DNA from 4 places in the Alkalihalophilus lindianensis genome. Region 4 is predicted to be linked to each of the others. Evidence: riboswitches for the same ligand, from Rfam matches in the RefSeq annotation. Region 4 holds a riboswitch; each other region holds the start of a gene.

Evidence for each region. A riboswitch is a leader RNA that binds a small molecule or an ion and turns the genes downstream of it on or off. The one in region 4 is predicted to bind S-adenosylmethionine.
Region 1: another riboswitch for S-adenosylmethionine. It lies ahead of RYX56_RS17680 (pyridoxal phosphate-dependent aminotransferase); the one in region 4 lies ahead of RYX56_RS03495 (methionine biosynthesis PLP-dependent protein).
Region 2: another riboswitch for S-adenosylmethionine. It lies ahead of RYX56_RS04915 (sugar ABC transporter substrate-binding protein); the one in region 4 lies ahead of RYX56_RS03495 (methionine biosynthesis PLP-dependent protein).
Region 3: another riboswitch for S-adenosylmethionine. It lies ahead of RYX56_RS07290 (methionine ABC transporter ATP-binding protein); the one in region 4 lies ahead of RYX56_RS03495 (methionine biosynthesis PLP-dependent protein).

What each region holds. Positions count from the first base shown of each region.
Region 1 covers NZ_JAWJBA010000007.1:53,802-56,003, reverse strand. Annotated here, with positions in the region: gene RYX56_RS17680 (pyridoxal phosphate-dependent aminotransferase) at 1-869, opposite strand, end outside; SAM riboswitch class I at 956-1,058, opposite strand; gene nfsA (oxygen-insensitive NADPH nitroreductase) at 1,154-1,912, opposite strand; gene RYX56_RS17670 (DUF418 domain-containing protein) at 2,079-2,202, shown strand, end outside.
Region 2 covers NZ_JAWJBA010000001.1:914,927-917,128, forward strand. Annotated here, with positions in the region: gene RYX56_RS04910 (sugar ABC transporter ATP-binding protein) at 1-63, opposite strand, end outside; gene RYX56_RS04915 (sugar ABC transporter substrate-binding protein) at 76-1,182, opposite strand; SAM riboswitch class I at 1,265-1,413, opposite strand; SAM riboswitch class I at 1,586-1,699, shown strand; gene RYX56_RS04920 (2,3-diketo-5-methylthiopentyl-1-phosphate enolase) at 1,778-2,202, shown strand, end outside.
Region 3 covers NZ_JAWJBA010000002.1:104,022-106,223, reverse strand. Annotated here, with positions in the region: gene RYX56_RS07295 (MFS transporter) at 1-846, shown strand, start outside; SAM riboswitch class I at 915-1,027, shown strand; gene RYX56_RS07290 (methionine ABC transporter ATP-binding protein) at 1,204-2,202, shown strand, end outside.
Region 4 covers NZ_JAWJBA010000001.1:625,647-627,848, forward strand. Annotated here, with positions in the region: gene prsW (glutamic-type intramembrane protease PrsW) at 129-776, shown strand; gene RYX56_RS03490 (hypothetical protein) at 797-961, shown strand; SAM riboswitch class I at 1,044-1,150, shown strand; gene RYX56_RS03495 (methionine biosynthesis PLP-dependent protein) at 1,238-2,202, shown strand, end outside.

The sequences.
Region 1 (2,202 bases), on a different contig from region 4:
TGATCAGAAAGCAATGCATGAGCAGCCGCCTCTTGAATCCCACCAAATATACTGCAGAAAAGATGATCTTGTAGCTGTTCAATCGCGCGAACGACGCTTTTGTTTCCAACAACAAAGCCCACACGCCACCCTGCCATATTGTAAGACTTAGATAAAGTCATTACTTCTACACCGACATCTTTTGCCCCTTTTAACTGCAAGAAACTCAGAGGCTTTACTCCATCAAAACCAATGGCGCCGTAGGCAAAATCGTGAACAATACAAATATCATGTCTTTGTCCAATTTCAATGGCATCTTGAAAGAGCGTCGGCGTCGCAACAGCTCCTGTTGGGTTATTTGGATAATTCAAGAACATCAATTTTGCTTTCTTTAATGTATCCTCGCTAAGCTTTGAGAAATCTGGGTGGAAGCCCAATTCTTCTAATAAAGGCATCATATGCATGCTTGCCCCACTTAACTCTACGCCTGACCAATAATCTGGATAACCTGGATCAGGAACAAGAGCCAGATCTTCTGGATTCAACAAGCACTGGCTTAATTCAATAAGCCCTGTTTTGGCCCCGCCGAGTACAGCAACTTCATTCGCAGGATCAATTTCTACCCCGTACTCTCTGTAATAATAGTCGGCAACCGCTTCCTTTAAAAAGGAGTGACCCGCAAATGGTGCATATTTATGATGAACAGGATTTTCGGCCGCTTCTTTTAATTTATCAACAATGTGAGTAGGTGTTGGCTGGTCCGGATTGCCTTGTCCTAGATTAATCACATCATCATGCTTACTACTAATTTCATTTACTTTTTTCACTAGCTTCGCGAAAAATTGACTGGGCAATCGTTTCATTGCCTCAGATTGTTCAAACGTTTTCATCTCTCTCACCTCTATCATTCTATCTCTCAATAAAAAAAGAGCCCTTTTCAAATTCTGAAAAAGGCTCTTGTCCGAATAAGACAATTCGCTTATCTCTCAGAATACAAGATTCTGCAGGAAGGAGCACCTTTCCAAATGGCGGTTGCTGGACGTCGTCGGGCCTGTTCCCTCGGTCTCTCTTGATAAGTGATGATTATTCATTTTTGTCTAACGCCCTATGAAAGCGCTACACATTATGTAATTACTCTTTATGAATGAGAGTTTACAGAATTGTTAACGATTTGTCAATCTTTGTTGCTAGAATATAAAAATCCTTGCTTCTTTAAAAATGTATCTAGATGAGCTCGCTTTGGTGTTGAAAAATGCGCTGACATCATTTCACTCCATGTAGTCACACGTTTTCCGCTTGTTCGATCTGTGTAGTAACGTTTCATTTCTTGATCATATTTTTCTAGGGCTGCATCAATTTGCTCATGGTTATACGTTTCATAATGCACAGAAGCCGCTTCAGGTAATCTTGGCTTTTGGGTAGGATCTTGATTAGGCTGTCCTACACATAACCCCATCACCGGGAACGTATAATCTGGTAGAGAAAGTAACTCACTTACTTCATCTGGCAGGTTACGAATGCCACCAATCATCACTCCACCGAGTTCATAGGACCTTGCAGCCACTAACATATTTTCAGCAACAAGCGCCGCGTCCACAGCACCAACAAGAACTTGCTCAATTCCACTAACTTCAAAACTTTTCTGATGAAGCTCACTTGCTTTTTTCAAGCGACTAAAATCTGCACAAATGACAAAGAAGACAGGACATTGTGCAACATATGCTTGATTTCCGACTAACTCTGCTAGCTTGTCTTTTTTCTTTTGGTCTTGAATCACAACGATACTATACGCTTGAACATGATGAGAGGTTGGTGCCCATCTACCTGATTCTACAATATTCTCGATTTGCTCTTGGCTCACCTTTTCATTTGTAAATGATCGGATAGAGCGATGGCTTTGAAGTAACCGTATTGAATCATTTTGCATCATCATCAACCCTTTACTAGTATTTATTCATTAGTTTACATGAAAAGGGCCGATCATCAAAAGAAGAAGGCTCAGTACTTTTAATGAACGAACCCCTTGTTCGCTCATTAGAAATATTTTACAATGAAACTATTCACTTCAACTTCAGCTTATTAGAAAAGGAGAAAACCTCATGACCACACGAGCAACTTCGATCCAAGATAACGAACGAATTGCCTCTCTTGATATGATGCGTGGCCTCGCATTGCTAGGAATTCTATTAGCTAATAGTCTTCATTTTCAATACGGTCTTTTTT
Region 2 (2,202 bases), 290 kb from region 4:
GGCATCATTAAGAGCTTTCACACCTGGAAATTCAATTGAAATATTATTCATTTGTAGATTCATACAATCACCTGTTTATTCATGATGGTTCTTTAACGTTTTAATCCAGTCCTCTTCAAACTCATCAGATTGACCCCAACCTGAAACAAGCTCTCCAAGACTAACCATGTTTACATCTCCTTGACCTTGAACTAAGTCATCTCTTGAGATCAGTGTTGCTTCTAAGTCATAAAATTGTGGTGTTTCTTCTCCTGCTAATTTTTTCGCTAAAATACGAAGGTTAATAGCCCCAATCAGCTTAGGATCAACAGCAGCTGTGTATTCCCACGCACTGTTTTCCTGCTGCATGACTTGCAAATCAGCGTTCGAAACATCAATTCCATATATTTTTATTTCATGACGACCTGCTTCTTCAATTGCACGAGCAGCGCCAATCGCAAAGGCATCCCACGTTGCAAAGATTGCATCAATTTCACCTTCTGGGTATTTGTTTAACATAGCTGATACCGCATTTTGAGTTTGAGTTGATGTGTCCTCTGCAGCCACTCCAAATCTCTCAAGCTCATTTAAGCCAGGGTTTTCATTTAACACATTTTGATAAACATTGTTTCTTCTAACCATAGGAGGAAATCCGTCCACCCATAAATATAAGATATTCGCTCCCCCGTTAAAGTCTTCTACTAGTTGTTCAAGAGCAAGAGAAGCTAATTCTTCATCATCTTGAGAAGTTAACGTTACACCTTCAATGTTTTCTAAATCCTCGTTCGAATCAAAAGTTACAACCTCGATTCCTTGATCAACCGCGCGCTGTACCGCATCAACAGTAGCAGCATCATCCCCATGAGAGAGAACAAGCCCATCATAATCATCATCTATTGCTTGTGAAATGGCATCATGGTACCTAGCTGTATCCCCATTTGCAGTGAAAATATCGACATTAAAGCCGATAGATTCTCCTTCTTCTTTTACACCTGCTAAGAATTGTGCAGTATGATCATCCCCGCCAATTTTTCGGATTACTTTCACCTTGGACCCTTCACCAGTAGCAAATCGTTCAGGAACGCCTTCAAGATTGACATCTTCTTGTGCACGGCTCGCTTCCTCGCCACTTCCGCAACCTACTAACAAGATTGCCGAAGCAATTGTCACTCCCCATGCTTTAACCCAATTTACTCTTTTCACCTTTCATCTCTCCCCTTTTTCTCTTTATCAAATAGAAAAGCCACTTTCTGTTTAAGAAAGAGGCCGAATGAATGAATCCGTCCTCTTATCTTTCAGGCCGGTGACTTGCACCGTCTGTTGGATGTAGCACCGTGCCTTAAAACCTTAAAGGTTTTCACCGAATAGATAGGGTGAGTAGGTCGGTTGCCGGGCTTCATAGGGCCAATTCCCTCAGCCAGCTCTCGATAAGAGTTGCTATGTAGTTGATCTCAAGTTTTTCCAAATTTGAGAGGTTGAGTGTAATGATACGAGCGATCGATTCTTTTGTCAATAGATTCTAACAATTAATTTTTTCAATTGACAGACTTCTCGACAACTGTCATAATTCATTACAACGTTTTCGATAATTTCATACAACCATAAACTCTTATTATGAGCAGGTGGAGGGACGAGCCCTATGAAACCCGGCAACCTGTTTCAACACATTCGTGTTGATTCAAGGTGCTAATTCTCACAGCGTAAGCTTGAAAGATAAGAGGACATTCTATGATCCATTCAGTCCTCTTTCAATGTTGAAGAGGACTTTTTATTTGATGAGAGGAGGACTCAACTTACTATGAGTCACATTACAGCAACCTATCTTGTTCACGACCGTAAAGGAGATCTCCACAAAAAAGCTGAATCGATTGCACTCGGCTTAACGATTGGTTCTTGGACGCATCTTCCTGCGCTTGAAAAAAAACAACTAGAAAAACATAAAGGGGAAGTTGTAGACGTTCAGGCTCTACCTGAAAACGAGGATACAAATCGTTACTTCAAAGAGGGACGTAGTGCAGGATTAATTAAGATCGCCTACCCTTCAGCCAATTTCAGTCCAGACCTGCCAGCCATTTTAACGACCCTTTTCGGAAAGTTATCTTTAGATGGTGAAGTAAAGCTTGTGGATATTCAACTTGACCCTCAATTAGAATCTAAATTCCCTGGCCCGCAATACGGAATAGAAGGGATTCGCAATCTTCTAGATGTACATGATCGTCCTTT
Region 3 (2,202 bases), on a different contig from region 4:
AGCTTTAACTTTGCGCTTATTATGGTTGCTAATGTCATTGGGAATACACTTGGTGGGACGCTATCCGACCTCTTTCATACTGTATTTGGATTAACAATGTTGACGAGTGTGCGAATCACCTTGCTGTTTGGAGCTTGCTTATTTTTCCTCGCCTTAATCCCAATTATAAAGATTCGCGAGGAACAAAAGGTGCGCAAACAGAAAACAGGGGCTAGCTCTCTTGGTAAATTGTTTACGACCCATCGCTCAAGTCTAAAGGTTATTGGACTTTTCGCCGTAGCCAATTTATTAATTGGTTTTGGGTCTGGTCTAGTCATTCCTTATTTGAACTTATATTTTACAGATCGATTTGACGTAAGTTATTCAGTGGTGGGCATTATCTTATCTTTAGGTCAAGCGATGACGGCGATCGCTTTAATGATCGGCCCAACCGTAGTACGAAAAGTAGGTGAAGTGAAAGCTGTAGTGATTCTGCAGCTCTCATCCCTTCCGTTTCTCCTCCTGACGGCTTATACAGAAGTGCTCTGGCTCGCTGTGATCGGATTTTTATTTAGGCAAGCGTTAATGAATGCGGGGAATCCGATTCAAATGGCTTTAATGATGAGAAAAGTCGATGATTCCATGAAAGGTCTTGCGAATTCAGTAGGGCAAATGGTCTTTCAATTAGGGTGGGCTGTTATGGGACCGGTGTCGACCACGCTTGTTATGATCTATGGTTCTTACTATGGTTATGCCTACGTGTTTACGATTACGGCTAGTCTTTATCTGATTGGTTCGATCTATTTCTTCCTTGTATTTAGAGAGAAAAAAGCAACGGAAAAATCTTCATCTCATCTTTCAGCATAAAATCGTTGACAGCAAAAAATCCGCCATGCTATGATGCACTCATGCAAAAGCAAACAACAACTTTATATCTCTTATCCAGAGAGGTGGAGGGACTGGCCCGATGAAACCCAGCAACCACTAAATCAACGCTTGATTTAGAAGGTGCTAATTCCTGCAAAGCATAAGCTTTGATAGATGAGACAGAGGATATCTAACATACACCTTTCTGTTCATCTTAAAACAGAAGGGTTTTTTTATGGTTATTTTTTGAACGACAACAGGGCAAATTGTCACTGAATAGATGAGCATCAACGTCTTTCAATTCTACTAATTGAGGTGAGTAGAATTGAAAGGATAGAAGGAAAGTAGGGATTAAATATGATTTCGTTACAATCGATTCGTAAACGATTCGAAACGAAAAATGGCCCGGTTCACGCAGTTGACGGTGTGGATTTAACGATTGCTGAAGGTGAGATTTTTGGGGTCATTGGATATAGTGGTGCAGGTAAAAGTACGTTGATTCGTATGTTAAATATGTTAGAAAGACCGACCGAGGGAGACGTTACTGTAGCCGGTAAAAAGCTATCGGCTCTATCAACAAAGGAGCTAAGACGAGCACGTCAGGAGATCGGCATGATATTCCAACACTTTAACTTACTTTGGTCTCGTACTGTTCGCGATAATATTGCTTTTCCTTTGGAGATAGCAGGAGTAGCAAAGCGTGAACGTGAAAAGCGTGTCAATGAATTAATCGAACTAGTCGGTTTAAAAGGACGCGGAGATAGCTATCCATCGCAATTAAGTGGTGGTCAAAAGCAGCGTGTTGGGATTGCAAGAGCTCTTGCAAACAATCCGAAAGTTTTACTTTGTGATGAAGCAACATCAGCTCTTGATCCAAAGACAACTGATTCGATTTTGGACTTGCTTGTAGATATTAATGAGAAGTTAGGATTAACGATCGTTCTCATCACGCATGAAATGCATGTCATCCGCAAAATTTGTCATCAAGTTGCTGTAATGGAGGCTGGAAAAGTCGTTGAGCAAGGTCCAGTGCTTGATGTTTTCCGTAAGCCAAAAGAAGAAATGACAAAAGAGTTTGTGAAACAGATTACGGAACCTGAGGAAACGACGGATGCGATTAAGCAAATGTTGGCTGATCACCCAGAAGGACACATTGTGCAATTAACATTTGTTGGGGAAGAAGCAGAGAGTCCATTGATTACTCAGCTTATCCGTACGTTCGATGTTGAAGTTAATATTGTTCAAGGAAAAATTACCAAGATTCATGAAGGGTCATATGGAACATTATTTGTTGCCTTAAATGGCCAAAAAGAAGAAGTGGAACGTGCCATTGCCTTTATCCAAAGCAAGAAAGTG
Region 4 (2,202 bases):
TCGAATAAAATCTTCTTTGATGTTATGATCGTATTTTAACATATTTTTCATACCTCACTCACCATGTGAATTATTTTACTTGAATGAAAAATCAATGTGTGCACAGGATAAGAAAGGTAGGCTTTAAATTGTTTGCCATATTGACAGCCGCGATCGCACCAGCAATGGCGTTATTATCATATTTTTATTTGAGAAATGATTATGAATCAACCGTAAATGCCTTAGTTTTTCGAACCTTTATTATTGGACTTATCCTTGTTTTTCCTGTTATGGTATTGCAGTACGCATTTACCGTAGAGGGCTTTTTTGAAAGAGATTTACTTAAGGCTTTTGTCTTATATGGGTTTTTTGAAGAATTCTTTAAATGGTTTATGCTTTATTTTTTTGCTTATCAATATGGGCAGATGACACGGAGATATGATGGAATTGTCTATGGCGTATCTTTATCTCTTGGATTTGCATCAATGGAAAATGTATTTTACATGCTTGCTCATGGACTCGAAACTGCTGTAGCTCGGGCTTTATTACCTGTATCCAGTCATGCACTATATGGAGTCATAATGGGTTATTATATTGGACGAGCAAAAATGGAAGCATCAAAACGAAAGTGGTTTTTAATGCTTTCTTTAGTAACTCCTGTTGTATTACATGGGTTATATGACTTTATTTTACTGACGTTTGGTATGTATTTTCTGATTGGTTTAGTGCCATTTATGATTGGACTTTGGATCTTGGCTCTAAATAAGGTAAAATGGGCTAATAAGCTTGATCATTAAATTTGAAAGGGGAATGAAAGATGGTCGGAGAACGTTATCGTATAGTCATTCGTTGCCCGAAGTGCGGAGAGAAGTATATTTTGCGTGGCAAACAGAATGATGAAGGGGAATATGAAACAGGATTTAAGCAATGTGTGTGTGGAAATAATGATGATTTGAAAGTTGACGCAACCCCTGAATCTTAAAAAAGACTTGCAAAATCTTTTGAATTGTTGTAATTTTAGTTCAACGTAAAAAGTTTATTTCGAAATTTCATAAAACATATAATTCTTATCAAGAGAGACGGAGGGAATGGCCCGAAGAAGTCTCAGCAACCAGCCTTTTTGAAGAGGTCAGGTGCTAATTCCATCAAGCGTAGGCTTGAAAGATAAGAAGAAGCCAATGAGTGAATGGACACCTTCTTCTTATTTTATAAGTTGAGGTGTCTTTTTATTTAGGTACTGGTATTAGGAGGAGAGAACATGACAAAAGAGAAACATGCAACTGACGTCGTTCAAATTGGGAATAGAGGAAAAGAACATACAGGTACAGTTAATACGCCTATCTATTTATCAACAGCATACAGACATACAGGTATTGGGGAATCAACAGGATATGATTATGCTAGAACGGGTAACCCAACACGTGAAGTGGTGGAACAAGCTATTGCCTCTCTTGAAGAAGGAGATCGTGGATTTGCTTGTAGCTCTGGGATGGCTGCCATTCAAACTGTCTTTTCTTTATTTGAAATGGGAGATGAGATTTTAGCTACAAAAGACCTTTATGGTGGAACGTATCGCTTGTTTGAAGAAGGTTGGAAGCGTTGGGGATTAACATTTTCTTATGTAGACCCAAGAGAGCTCGACCTTGTTGAGGATGCAATCAATGAAAAGACTAAAGCTATTTTTATAGAAACACCTACTAATCCTTTGATGCAAGAAGCCTGTATCCGCTCTTTAGCTGATATTTGTAAAAAGCATCAAATTTTATTAATTGTAGACAATACTTTCTACACGCCGTTAATCCAGCAGCCTATTGTAGAGGGCGCGGACATTGTAGTTCATAGCGCTTCTAAGTATTTAGGTGGACATAATGATGTCATTGCTGGTCTTGTGGTCGCAAAAGGCAAAGAGCTCTCAGAGAGAATTGGCTACTACCATAACGGGATTGGAGCAACGCTTAGTGCATTTGATTCTTGGTTATTAATTCGGGGGATGAAAACACTTGCGCTTAGAATGGAAAAACACGAGCAAAATGCGAAGGAAATCGTCCGTTATTTACAAAAAAGTGAATGTGTAACGGATGTGTTATACCCAGGTCGAGGGGGAATGGTCTCATTTAGAATTCAGGATGAACAATGGGTCAATCCGTTTTTACAGCAGTTGAAACTGATCTCTTTTGCCGAAAGTTTAGGGGGCGTAGAGAGTTTAATGACGTATCCTGCTAC